2 regions of the Xanthomonas sp. SS genome follow, and region 1 is predicted to be linked to the other one. Evidence: predicted binding sites of a transcription regulator. Region 1 holds the regulator's gene; the other holds the start of a gene.
The links. Region 1 encodes FliA, which starts transcription of late flagellar genes. Its sites were predicted from a motif close to TAAAGTTTNNCNNNCNNNGGCCGATAA; they were not measured.
Positions count from the first base shown of each region.

Region 2: HEP74_RS09170 (GGDEF domain-containing protein) is a predicted target of FliA. The motif match lies at 3,395-3,421, and genes of this name have one in related genera.

Region 1 is NZ_CP051190.1:2,669,367-2,675,518, forward strand. Features, by position in the region: partial or broken gene flhF (flagellar biosynthesis GTPase FlhF) at 1-1,201, shown strand, start outside; gene HEP74_RS11080 (MinD/ParA family ATP-binding protein) at 1,188-2,072, shown strand; gene HEP74_RS11085 (RNA polymerase sigma factor FliA) at 2,069-2,818, shown strand; gene cheY (chemotaxis response regulator CheY) at 2,837-3,229, shown strand; gene HEP74_RS11095 (protein phosphatase CheZ) at 3,229-3,837, shown strand; gene HEP74_RS11100 (chemotaxis protein CheA) at 3,842-5,575, shown strand; gene HEP74_RS11105 (flagellar motor protein) at 5,885-6,152, shown strand, end outside.
Region 2 is NZ_CP051190.1:2,227,804-2,233,955, forward strand. Features, by position in the region: gene HEP74_RS09160 (SDR family oxidoreductase) at 1-694, shown strand, start outside; gene HEP74_RS09165 (efflux transporter outer membrane subunit) at 688-2,136, shown strand; gene HEP74_RS09170 (GGDEF domain-containing protein) at 2,380-3,366, opposite strand; gene HEP74_RS09175 (LysR substrate-binding domain-containing protein) at 3,643-4,671, opposite strand; gene HEP74_RS09180 (FMN-dependent NADH-azoreductase) at 4,792-5,376, shown strand; gene HEP74_RS09185 (hypothetical protein) at 5,653-5,826, opposite strand.

The DNA of each region.
Region 1 (6,152 bases):
CCCCCTTCGCCGAATTCCGCATTCCGAGGACGTGTTCCGCAACGCACCGATCAGCGTGCCGATGCCCAGCCCGTTCGCCGCCCCGGCCGCCCCGGCCGCCGCCGCCAGCGCCGCCGCGATCGCCGCCGAGGTGCCGGCCTGGCTGGAAGACATCGCCGCCGTGTCGCTGACCCCGGCCGCCGCGACTAGCGCCGCGAACGTCGTGCCGCTGCCGGCCGCCGCGCCTGCGGCCAGCGCCGGGATCCCGGCGCCGCCGACGCTGGCGCCGGTGGCCAGCTTCCCCGTCGCGCAGAACGACGAACAATTGACTCAGCTGCGCGACGAACTGGCGCTGATGCGGCAGATGATCGAGCGCGAGATGAACCGGCTCACCGACGAACGCCTGCGCGGCTCGCCGGTGCGCGCCCAGGCGCTGGAGCTGATGGACGACTACGGCTTCGACAGCGGCCTGACCCGCGACGTGGTGATGCAGATCCCCGCCGACCTGGAACTGCACCGCGGCCGCGGGCTGATGCTGGGGCTGCTGTCCAAGCGCCTGCCGATCGCCCCGCTGGATCCGATCGAGGAAGGCGGCGTGATCGCCCTGATCGGCCCCACCGGCGCCGGCAAGACCACCACCATCGCCAAGCTGGCCTCGCGCTTCCTGGAGCGCCACGCCGCCCGCGACGTGGCCCTGGTCACCACCGACACCATCCGCGTCGGCGGCCGCGAACAGCTGCACAGCTACGGCCGCCAGCTCGGCATCGCCGTGCACGAGGCCGACAGCGACGCCGCCCTGCAGCAGCTGCTGGAGCGCCTGCGCGACTACAAGCTGGTGCTGATCGACACCGCCGGCATGGGCCAGCGCGACCGCGCCCTGGCCGCACAGCTGCACTGGCTGCGCGCCTCGCGAGTGGTCCGGTCCTTGCTAGTACTCCCTGCCAACGCTCATTTCTCCGACCTGGACGAGGTGGTGCGCCGGTTTGCCGGCGCCGATCCGCAGGGGGTGATCTTGACCAAGCTTGACGAAACCGGGCGGTTTGGCAGTGCCCTGTCGGTGGTCGCGGACCACCGGCTTCCCATCACCTGGGTGACCGATGGTCAGCGCGTGCCGGACGACCTGCACCGCGCCAACGCCGCCAGCCTGGTATTGCGCCTTGAAGATTTGCGGCGCGCTGCCGATAAGCCCTGTACTCCGGAGCAGAACCATGCCGTCGCGTGATTACGCCAATCTGACCAATGCCTTCCCCCTGTCGGCAACGCGCAGCGAACCGCTGGGCCCGGTGCGCACGATCGCCGTGACCGGCGGCAAGGGCGGCGTCGGCAAGACCAACATCTCGGTCAACCTGTCGATGGCGCTGGCCGACATGGGCAAGCGCACCCTGCTGCTGGACGCCGACCTTGGCCTGGCCAACGTCGACGTGCTGCTCGGGCTGACCCCCAAATTCACCCTGGCCGACCTGGTCGCCGGGCGCTGCACCCTGGAAGAGGTGCTGATCGACATGCCCAACGGGCTGATGGTGGTGCCCGCCGCCTCCGGTCGCCGGCACATGGCCGAGCTGCCGCCGGCCCAGCACGTCGGCCTGGTCAACGTGTTCTCCGAGCTCAAGCGCGAGCTGGACGTGATGATCATCGACACCGCCGCCGGCATCACCGACAGCGTGCTGACCTTCTGCCAGGCCGCGCAGGACGCGGTGGTGGTGGTCTGCGACGAACCGGCCTCGATCACCGACGCCTACGCGCTGATCAAGGTGCTGTCGCGCGAACGCGGCGTGGACCGGGTGCAGATCGTGGCCAACATGGTCCGCGACCTCAACGAAGGCCGCCTGCTGTACGACAAGCTGAGCCGGGTGTGCGAGAAGTTCCTCGGCGACGTGTCGCTGAATTACCTGGGCTGCGTGCCGCAGGACGACTGGCTGCGCCTGGCGGTGCAGCGCCAGCAGCCGGTGGTCAAGGCCTACCCGTCCAGCCCGTCGGCGCAGGCGATCGCCGAGATCGCCCGCCGCACCTCGCGCTGGCAGGCGCCGACCGTGCCGCGCGGCAACGTCGAGTTCTTCGTCGAACGGATCATCCAGCGGGGGGTCGCCGCATGAACGCCGCCGCCCAATACCGCGCCGTGCAGCGCAACAGCTCCAACGACTACATCGCCCAGCATTCGGACCTGGTGCGGCGCATCGCCCACCACCTGGCGGCGCGACTGCCGGCCAGCGTCGAGATCGACGACCTGATCCAGGCCGGCATGATCGGCCTGATCGAGGCCTCGCGCAGCTACGACGCCGACCAGGGCGCCTCGTTCGAGACCTACGCCTCGATCCGCATCCGCGGCTCGATGATCGATGAGATCCGCCGCGGCGACTGGGTGCCGCGTTCGGTGCACCGCCGCGCCCGCGACGCCGCCTCGGCGATCCGCAAGATCGAGCAGAGCACCGGCCGCGCCGCCGCCGCCAACGAAGTGGCCGCCGCGATGGACATGCCGCTTCCCGAATACCTGCGATTGATGGAAGATGCCGCGCGCGGCCAGGTGCTGAGCCTGGAATCGCGGGTCGAAGACCACGGCGAGCTGGACACCATCGCCAAGGGCGGGCCCAATCCGCAGCAGATGCTCGAGCGCAGCGAGTTCGGGCGCGAACTGGGCAAGGCGATCGCGCTGCTGCCCGAGCGCGAGCAGCTGGTACTGTCTCTGTACTACGAACAAGAATTGAACTTGAAGGAAATCGGCGCGGTGCTCGGTGTCAGCGAGTCGCGCGTCTGCCAGATCCACGGCCAGGCCACGGTACGCTTGCGCGGACGCTTGAAAGCGTTCGAAGCGGCAGACGCCGGCCTGGAAGACGAAGAATAAGACCCAAGGGAGTTAGCGGTGAACAAGAACATGCGGATTTTGATCGTGGACGATTTCTCGACGATGCGGCGCATCGTCAAGAATCTGCTCGGCGATCTGGGCTTCACCAACACTGCAGAGGCCGAAGACGGCAACAGTGCGCTGGCTGCGCTGCGCTCGGCACCGTTCGAGTTCGTGGTCACCGACTGGAACATGCCCGGCATGACCGGCATCGACCTGCTGCGCAACATCCGTGCCGACGACAAGCTCAAGCACCTGCCGGTGCTGATGGTGACCGCCGAGGCCAAGCGCGAGCAGATCATCGAGGCGGCGCAGTGCGGCGTGAACGGCTACATCATCAAGCCGTTCACCGCGCAGACGTTGCAGGAGAAGCTGGGCAAGATCTTCGAACGCCTGGGAGCGACCGCCTGATGCAAGCCACCGCCGAACGCAGCGCCCTGATCGAACGCCTGCAAGGTGCGCTGGACGCACTGGAGCGCGGCGACGAAACCGCCTGGCGCAAGGAAATCGACACGCTCGCCGCCTGGCGCACGCGGCCGATGATGCAGGGCCTGAGCCGGCTGGCGCGCGACCTGGGCCAGGCGCTCGGCGAGCTGCCGGTCATTCCCAGCGAAGCCGGCGAACTGGACGACGCCTGCTCGCGCCTGGACCACGTGGTGGAGATGACCGAGAAGGCCAGCCACCGCACCCTGGACCTGGCCGAGGAATGCCGCGCGCTGGCCGAACAGCTGCGCGCCGGCGGGCTGACCGGCGACCAGGGCGAGATCCTCGACAAGATCCGCCACAACCTCACCGAGATGGCCCTGGCGCAGAGCTTCCAGGACCTGACCGGGCAGATCATCCGCCGCGTGGCGACCATCGTGCGCCGCGTGCACGAGGGCTTCGGCGCGCTCGGCCTGCCGCCGAAGGAAGACAAGAAGCCCGATGGCAGCCTGGCCGGCCCGGCGCTGGCCGGACTGGACCGCCACGGCGTGTCGCAGAACGACGCCGACGACCTGCTGTCCGGACTGGGACTGTAATGCCATGAGCGCCGTCCCCGACGACATCGCTGCCGACTTCATCATCGAGGCCCAGGAAATCCTGGACCGGCTCGGCGAGCAGTTGGTGTCGCTGGAGCAGGCGCCCGAGGACAGCGACCAGCTCAACGCGGTATTCCGCGGTTTCCACACGCTCAAGGGCGGCGCCGGCTTTCTGGCGATCAACGCCATGGTCGAGCTGTGCCACGCCGCCGAGGACACCCTGGGCCAGGCCCGCGCCGGCCAGGCCACCTTGCAGGCGCGGCACTTCGACGCCGCGCAGCAGTCGCTGGACTACCTGCAGTCGATGCTCGACGCATTCGGCAGCGGCAGCGAACCGCCGCGCGCGCCGCAGCAGCTGATCGCGCAGTTCGCCACCAGCGGCGAAGAAACCGCCGCGCCCAGCGCCAAGGCCGCCGTCGCCGCGCCGCTGCCCGCCGCAGGCGGCAACAGCGACATGATCGACGACGACGAATTCGAAGCGTTGCTCGACCAGCTGCACGGCGGCGCCGCGCCAGCCGCGCTGCCAGTACCGGCCGCCGCGCCGCGGCCGGCGCCGAGCGCCAAGCCCGCAGGTGCGCCGGCCAAAGCCGCCGAACCCGAACACACCGTGCGCGTGGACACCAAGCGCCTGGACGCGATCGTCAACCTGATCGGCGAACTGGTGCTGTCGCGCAACCGGCTCAAGACCCTGCGCGTGCGCCTGCGCGACGAAGAACTGGACCGCGCGGTCAGCAGCCTGGACATCGCCACCTCGCGCCTGCAATCGGCGGTGATGCGCACCCGCATGCAGCCGGTCGGCAAGGTGTTCTCGCGCTTCCCCAAGGTCGCGCGCGACGTCGCCCGCTCCCTGAACAAGGAAGTGGACCTGGAACTGATCGGCGCCGACACCGAACTGGACCGCAACCTGGTCGAGGCGCTGGCCGATCCGCTGGTGCACCTGGTGCGCAACGCGATCGACCACGGCATCGAGACGCCGGCGCTGCGCGAAGCCACCGGCAAGCCGCGCGGCGGCCACGTGCGCCTGTCGGCGCAGCAGGAAGGCGACTACGTCAGCATCGAAGTGCAGGACGACGGCGCCGGCATCGACCCCGAACGCCTGCGGCAGAAGGCGCGCGAGAAGGGCCTGATCGATCCGGAAGCCGCCGCGCGCCTGACCACCGAGGAATGCCTGCACCTGGTGTTCCTGCCCGGTTTCTCGACCAAGTCCGAAGTCACCGACATCTCCGGCCGCGGCGTCGGCATGGACGTGGTGCAGTCGCGCATCCGCGAACTCAGCGGGCAGATCCAGATCCAGTCCGAACTGGGCCGCGGCAGCCGCTTCCTGATCCGCGTGCCGCTGACCCTGGCGATCCTGCCGACCCTGCTGGTGCAGGCCGGCGACACCGTCTATGCGCTGCCGCTGGCGCGCGTGGTGGAAGTGCTGCACGCGCCGCGCCGCGCGCTGGGCTGGTTCGACGGCCGCGCCGTACTCGACCGGCAATCGCATACCTTGCCGCTGGTGGACCTGCGCCACTGGTTGAACATCGAAGCGCCGGAACTGCCGCTGCTGACCGTGGTGGTGCTGCAGGCCGGCGAATCGCGCATGGGCCTGGTCGTAGACCAGGTCCGCGGCCGCGAGGAAGTGGTGATCAAGCCGCTGCCGCGCGCACTGCGCGGCCTGCCTGGCTACGCCGGCGCGACCCTGATCGGCGATGGCCGGCTGGCGTTGATCCTAGATGTGGATGGGTTGAAGAGCTGATCGAAGGCCGGGATTGGGGATTCGAAGGCTGTCCCGGTGCGGATCGCTGGCTGGCGATGCGACACCCAAAGTGTCATCGGCCTGCCGGTAAGTTCAACGGCGGTTGCCAGCCGCGCTTTCCTGTAGGAGCGGCTTCAGCCGCGACGCCTTACCTGTAACGCGTCGCGGCTGAAGCCGCTCCTACAGGGTGCCGCGCGCTCGCCGATCCGCGGCTCGACCGCCACCGGCCGGGCGTCTCGAATCCCCAATCCCGACTCCCAATCCCGGCCGCCCCATCAAGTCCCTCCCCTCGCTGCCGATATTTCCTGCATGGACAAACTCAGTCTCATTGGCTTGCTGTTGGCGATCGCCTCGCTGGTCGGCGGCAGCATCCTCAAGGGCGCCGGCGTTTCCGCGCTGTGGTCGCCGGCCGCGTTCGTGATCGTGATCGTCGGCACCGTCGCCGCAATCCTGGTGCATACCCCGCCGGCGGTGTTCAGGCGCGCGTTCCAGATCGCCAAGTGGATCCTGCATCCGCCGGCCAGCGATCGCCAGGCGCTGCTGCAGCAGATCGTGGAGTGGAGCAACATCGCCCGCC
Region 2 (6,152 bases), 440 kb from region 1:
CCGCGGCATCGGCCTGCATACCGTGCGCCAGCTGGCCGAGGCCGGCGTGCACACGCTGCTGGCCGGCCGCGACTCCACCCGCGCCACGGCTGCCGCGCTGGAACTGCAGGGCGAAGGTTTGCCGGTGGAAGCGCTGACCCTGGACGTCACCGATGCCGCCAGCATCGCCGCCGCGGTGGCGGCGGTGCAGGCGCGCCACGGCCGACTCGACATCCTGGTCAACAATGCCGGCATCATGATCGACGACATGAAACTCGCGGTCTCGCAGCAGAGCCAGGACACCTGGCGCAAGACCTTCGACACCAACGTGTTCGGCCTGATTGCGGTCACCCAGGCGTTCCTGCCGCTGCTGCGCGCCGCGCCGGCCGCGCGCATCGTCAACGTGTCCAGCCTGCTCGGCTCGCTCGCCCTGCACAGCCAGCCCGGCTCGCCGATCTACGACTTCAAGATACCGGCCTACAACGTGTCCAAGAGCGCGGTGAACGCGTGGACCGTGCAGTTGGCCTACGAACTGCGCGACACCCCGATCAAGGTCAACACCATCCACCCCGGCTACGTGAAGACCGACATGAATTCCGGCGAAGGCGAACTGGAAGTGGCCGACGGCGCGCGCAGCAGCGTGATGATGGCGCTGCTCGACGCCGATGGCCCAACCGGTAGCTACACCCATGTGGGACAGGTGCTGCCATGGTGATCCGTCCCGCGATCGGCGCGCTGGCGTTGGCGCTGCTCAGCGCCTGCGCCAGCGTCGGCCCCAATTACCACGCGCCGGAACAGGCGCCGGTGACGCTGCAGGGTGCGGCGGCACCGGTGTTCGCGACCACCTCGCCGGTGGCGTCGTGGTGGGCGCAGTTCGACGACCCAGTGCTGGAACAGCTGGTGCACCAGAGCCTGGCCGCCAACCTCGACCTGCGCATCGCCCTGGCGCGGGTGCACGAGGCGCGCGCGGTCTTCGCCGAACGGCGCCTGGACCAGGCGCCGCACGTCACCGCCAACGGCGACTACAGCCGCGGCAAGGCGCCCGATGCGGACGCCGGCGGCGCGCGGGTGCTGACCGAGAGCTACAGCCTGGGCTTCGATGCCGGCTGGGAACTCGATCTGTTCGGACGCCAGCGCCGCGCCAGCGAGGCGGCGCGCGCCGACCTGGAAGCCGAGCAGGCCGGCATGGCCGATGCGCAGGTCACCGTGGCCGCTGAAGTGGCGCGAAACTACTTCGAGTTGCGCGGCGCGCAGAAGCGCATCGCGGTGGCGCGCACCACGCTGGACAACCTGCGCGATACCCAGCGCCTGACCGAGACCCGCTGGCAGCTGGGCGCCGGCAGCGAACTGGACGTGCAGAGCAGCCGCGCGCGGCTCAAGGCGATCGAGGCCGACATCCCGTTGCTGGAAGTCAGCGAAGCGCAGGCCCGGCATCGGCTGGCGGTGCTGCTGGGCCGCCCGCCCGGCGCGCTGGACGAGCTGCTGGCGCCGCGCGCGACGCCGGCCTACGCCCGCGCGCTGCCGCTGGGCGATACCACCCAGTTGCTGCGCCGGCGACCGGACGTGCGCATCGCCGAGCGCCGGCTGGCGTCGGCGACGGCGCGGGTCGGCGTGGCCACTGCCGACCTGTTCCCGCGGATCAGCCTCAGCGGCTTCGTCGGCTTCCTGTCCGGCGATGCCGGCTCGCTGCTGCAGGGCAGCAGCAAGGCCTGGTCGCTGACCCCGTCGATCAGCTGGGCAGCGTTCGACTTCGGTACCGTGCGTGCGCGGTTGCGCGCCAGCGAAGCGCAGGCCGACGGTGCTGCCGCCGACTACGAGAAGGCGGTGCTCGGCGCGCTGGAGGACACCGAGAACGCGTTGACCTCCTACGCCAAACAGCAGGCGCGGCTGGCGATCGTCGCCGAGCAGGCGCAAGCGGCCGGCCGTGCCGAAGCGCTGGCGCAATTGCGTTACCGCGAAGGGTCGGAAGATTTCCTGACCCTGCTCGATACGCAGCGCACCAAGCTGTCCGCCGACGATGCCCTGGCCGATGCCGAGGCGTCGGTTAACGTCGGCGTGGTGCGGGTGTACAAGGCGCTCGGCGGATGGGGCCAGGATGCGGTGCTGCCGCCAGAGGTGGCGCTGGCAACGCCGCCGCCGGCGCCGGTCGCGCACTGACGGCGCGGGCGTCTGCTCCCGGTTGGTCACAGGCCGCGGGATCGATCCGCGCGAAGCCGCTGCAGTCGCGATGGGCCGCAGCAACAACGCCCATCGCGACCGACGGCTTGCGCCAGGCGAGGGCGCTGCGGCTGGAATGCCGCGGCGCCTGCGCGGCAGCGCAGAGCGAGAACGCGCATGGCGGTGGCATCGGCATCCGGCTCGATGCCGATCCTGTTGCCGCCACCCGGGCAGCGCGACCGATCACTCCTGGGTCAGGTCCTCGGCGATCATGTAGGTGTCGCGGCCGCCGTTCTTGGCCTGGTACAGCGCCGCGTCCGCGCGCGAGAACCAATCCTGCCAGTGTTGCTCGCCGCACAGCATGGCCGCGCCGAGGGAGACGCTGATGCGGCCGCCGGGGCCGCGCAAGGCCTCGCGCGTGACCTGGTGCAGGCGCTTGGCGAAGGCGGCCAGCTCGCTGCGCGACTGCAGTCGCGTCACCACCACGAATTCCTCGCCGCCGAAGCGGAACACCTCGTCCGGCGCGCGCACCTGGAAGCGCAGCAGTGCTGCCAATTCGGCCAGCGTACGATCGCCGGCGGCGTGCCCGTAGAGGTCGTTGACCTCTTTGAAGTGATCGATGTCGATCACGATCAGCCCATGCCGGCGCGTCTTGCGGCGCGTATCGGCCACGCGCTGCGACAGGCTGCGTTCCAGCATGCGCCGGTTCGGCAGCCCGGTCAGCGCGTCGTGCGACGCCAGTTGTTCCAACTGCACGCGGTCGCCCTCCAGCCGCAGCGACAGCACATAGCCCAGGCCGGTGATCAGCAGCGACACGGCGATCAGCGAGAACGTGTGCTCGGCGCCGAGCAGGGTGCCCGGGGTGACCAGCATGATCACGATCAAGGTGGCGTTGCAGGCCAGCCCGACGCCGCGCGCGACCACGAAGAAGTTGCTCATCATCACCAGGTACAGCCACGGCACCGCGGCCTGCTGCAGGGCATGGCTGGCCAATGCGCTGCCCAGCAACCAGCTCAGGGTCAGCAGCGGGTCCATGCGGCCGTCGCCGCGGCGCAAGGCCAGCGAGGTCGCCAGCGCCGCCAGGCCGGCCAGCGTGGCGCCGGCGGCGGCGCTCCAGGCATGGCCCTGGAGCCACTGATAGGCCCCGAACAGCAACAGCACCGCGGCCGTGGTCGGCCCGAGGATCCTGATGATGCCGAGCCGGAAGTGCCGGCGCATCGAGGCGCTCACGGCCTTGCGGCGCTCTGCATGGCGCGCGCTATCGGCCTGGCGACGACAGGCTGGAGAAAGGCGAGAAAGGCGTACATGCGGGCATCGCGCTGCGTTAGGGTCGCAGTGGAGAAGCAAATTGTGTGCCGTCCGCCGCATCGGCCGCGTGAGTGCGGCAGCGCGGGCCGATCGCCGGGCAGCTGGCCTTGCCCTCGGGCGGTGCCGCGTGCCGATCCGCCATGCTCCTTAATTGGCAAAAGGCGTGAGCCGGCGCAGGGTGGGCGTTGCCCTTGGGCTTCACTCCCGCTGAGGCACGGGTACCGCAGCCGCTGCGGGAACGGTGCCGGCGACGCGGGCCATTTGCAGCCTGGCCGCCTGGCTCTGGTCGGCCGCCAGCCGCTGGCAGTCGTGGTGGAACGTGGCCTGCGGCAGGCGTTCGGCCAGGAAATCGACGAAGCTACGGATCGCCGGCAGCAGGCCGCGGCGGCTCGGGTAGACGAAATGCAGCAGGCCCTGGGCGGTGCTGTAGTCCGGCAACACCCATTCCAGCATGCCGTTGTCGAGCAGCGGGGCGCAGTATTGCTCGGGTAGCAGCGCCACTCCGCAGTGTTGCACGGCGGCGGCGATCAGCACCGAGAAATCCCCGCTGACCAGCCGTGGCACGACCTCGATCGCGGTCTTGTTGCCGTCGCCGTCGAGCAGTTCCCACAGCTGCGCGCCCTCGTGCTCGAATATCGACAACGCCGGCAACTGGGCCAGCTCCTGCAGGGTCTGCGGACGGCCATGCGTGTCCAGGAACGCGCGGCTGGCCACCAGCATGCTGCGCGCATGGCCGATGCTGCGCACCACCAGGGTGGCATCGGTATCGAGTTTGTCGCGCACGCGGATCGCCACGTCGTAGCCTTCGCCGATCACGTCCACGCGGCGGTTGGTCGCGGTGAGCCGCACCTGCACCTTGGGGTGTTCGAGCAGGAACGCCGGCAGGATCGGGCCCAGCACGTTCTGCGCCAGCGACACCGGGCAGCTGACCCGCACCACGCCGCGCGGCTCGGTGCGCAGTTCGTCGACCGCCTCCTGCGCGGCGCGCGCTTCTTCCAGCACCGCGCGGCAGTGCTGGTAGAAGCGCGTGCCGACCTCGGTGACCACGAAACGCCGTGTGGTCCGCTGCAGCAGGCGCACGCCGAGGCGCTCCTCGAGTTGGGCGATGCGCTTGCTCAGCCGCGACTTGGGCAGGCCCAGCGCGCGCCCGGCGGCGGAAAATCCGCCGTGTTCGACCACCGAGGCGAAGAAATACAGATCGTTGAGGTCGTGCAGGACGCCGTCCATCGTCGGGCTCATCGTTTCTTGTTGCGAACGATCAGTGTACTTTAGACGGGCTAATCGTTGGATTGTTTCGCGCGTATCGTCTTTGCCATGCCGCTACGCGGTCAACGCAAAGGAACCTCCATGAAACTCCTGCACATCGACAGCAGCGCGCTTGGCGCGCATTCCGTCTCGCGCGGCCTGACCGCGGCCATCGTTGCCGAGTTCGTCGCCGCGCATCCGGGGGTGGACGTCGCCTACCGCGACGTGCATGCCGCGCCGCTGAGCCACTGGGCGCCGCCGGCCGGCGATGCCGAGCCGGCGGCCATCGAAAACAGCCAGGTACTGGAAGAGTTCCTGGCCGCCGACGTCGTCGTGATCGGCGCGCCGATGTACAACTTCGGCATCGCCAGCTCGCTGAAGGCCTGGATCGACCGCCTCGCCGTGGCCGGCAAGACCTTCCGCTACGGTGCAGCCGGTCCGGAAGGCCTGGCAGGCGGCAAGCGCGTGATCGTCGCGTCTTCGCGCGGTGGCATCTACAGCCCGGGCAGCCCGGCGGCGGCAAACGATTTCCAGGAAACCTACCTGCGTGCCGCGTTCGGCTTCTTCGGCATCACCGACATCCAGTTCGTCCGCGCCGAAGGCGTGGCGATGAGCGACGATCACCGCACCCAGGCGATCGGCGGCGCGATCGCCGGCATTGGCGGCTTGTTGCGCGAAGCGGCGTGATCTGCCGCGTCGCGCGTTGCCGGAAAGTCTTCCGGTAGAGCGGGGCGTCGGTGATCCTGAAGCGGCCGGGCGCGTTTGCGCCCGGCCGCTTTCGCATGCGCGCCAGGGGCGGCAGTGAGCGCCTCGCACAGGACATCGCCAAGCGCATGCACGGCCGCGATGGCGATGCTGCTGCGTAGTCCATGCCGAAGAGAGCTGGATATGCGCATCCAGCCGATGGCGCCCATGCCACCGCGTGCGGCCGTTTCCAGCGCCGGGATACGGCTCTGTGACGCTTTACTGGGCTTCGTCGTCGATCAGGCGTATGCCTTGCGGGCTGAGCGCGATGTCGCCGTCTTCGCCTTGCGCGGCGTAGTTTTCGCGCACGGCCCAATTCGCCTCTTCTTCGGTGACGGGCTTCGTGGCATGAATGTCTTGCAGAATGCGCAGTTGTTCGTTGGTCAGTTGCATGGCGAACCAGAGTCGGCAATCGATGCCGTCACCGTACAGACCGCGCGTGATGGGTATGTCGCCGGCACTGGCCTGGGCAGGCTGCGTTTCTTAGAGCGGTGCAGCGACGCGCGCCGCGAATTGTGGGATACGCAACGCAAGGCTGGACATCGTTCCTTGCATGTCGTCGTTCCGACACGCGGCGAGGACATCTTCCTAACAGTGCCTGCCGCATCCTTCCCTCACCAGCTGTGCGGCCGTAGGTAAAATCTCAGGGCTGCTTCAAGGGTGCAGGCATCCGCGGCTGGACCATCTTCTTTCGACGTGTTGCAGATGCATCCATCGCG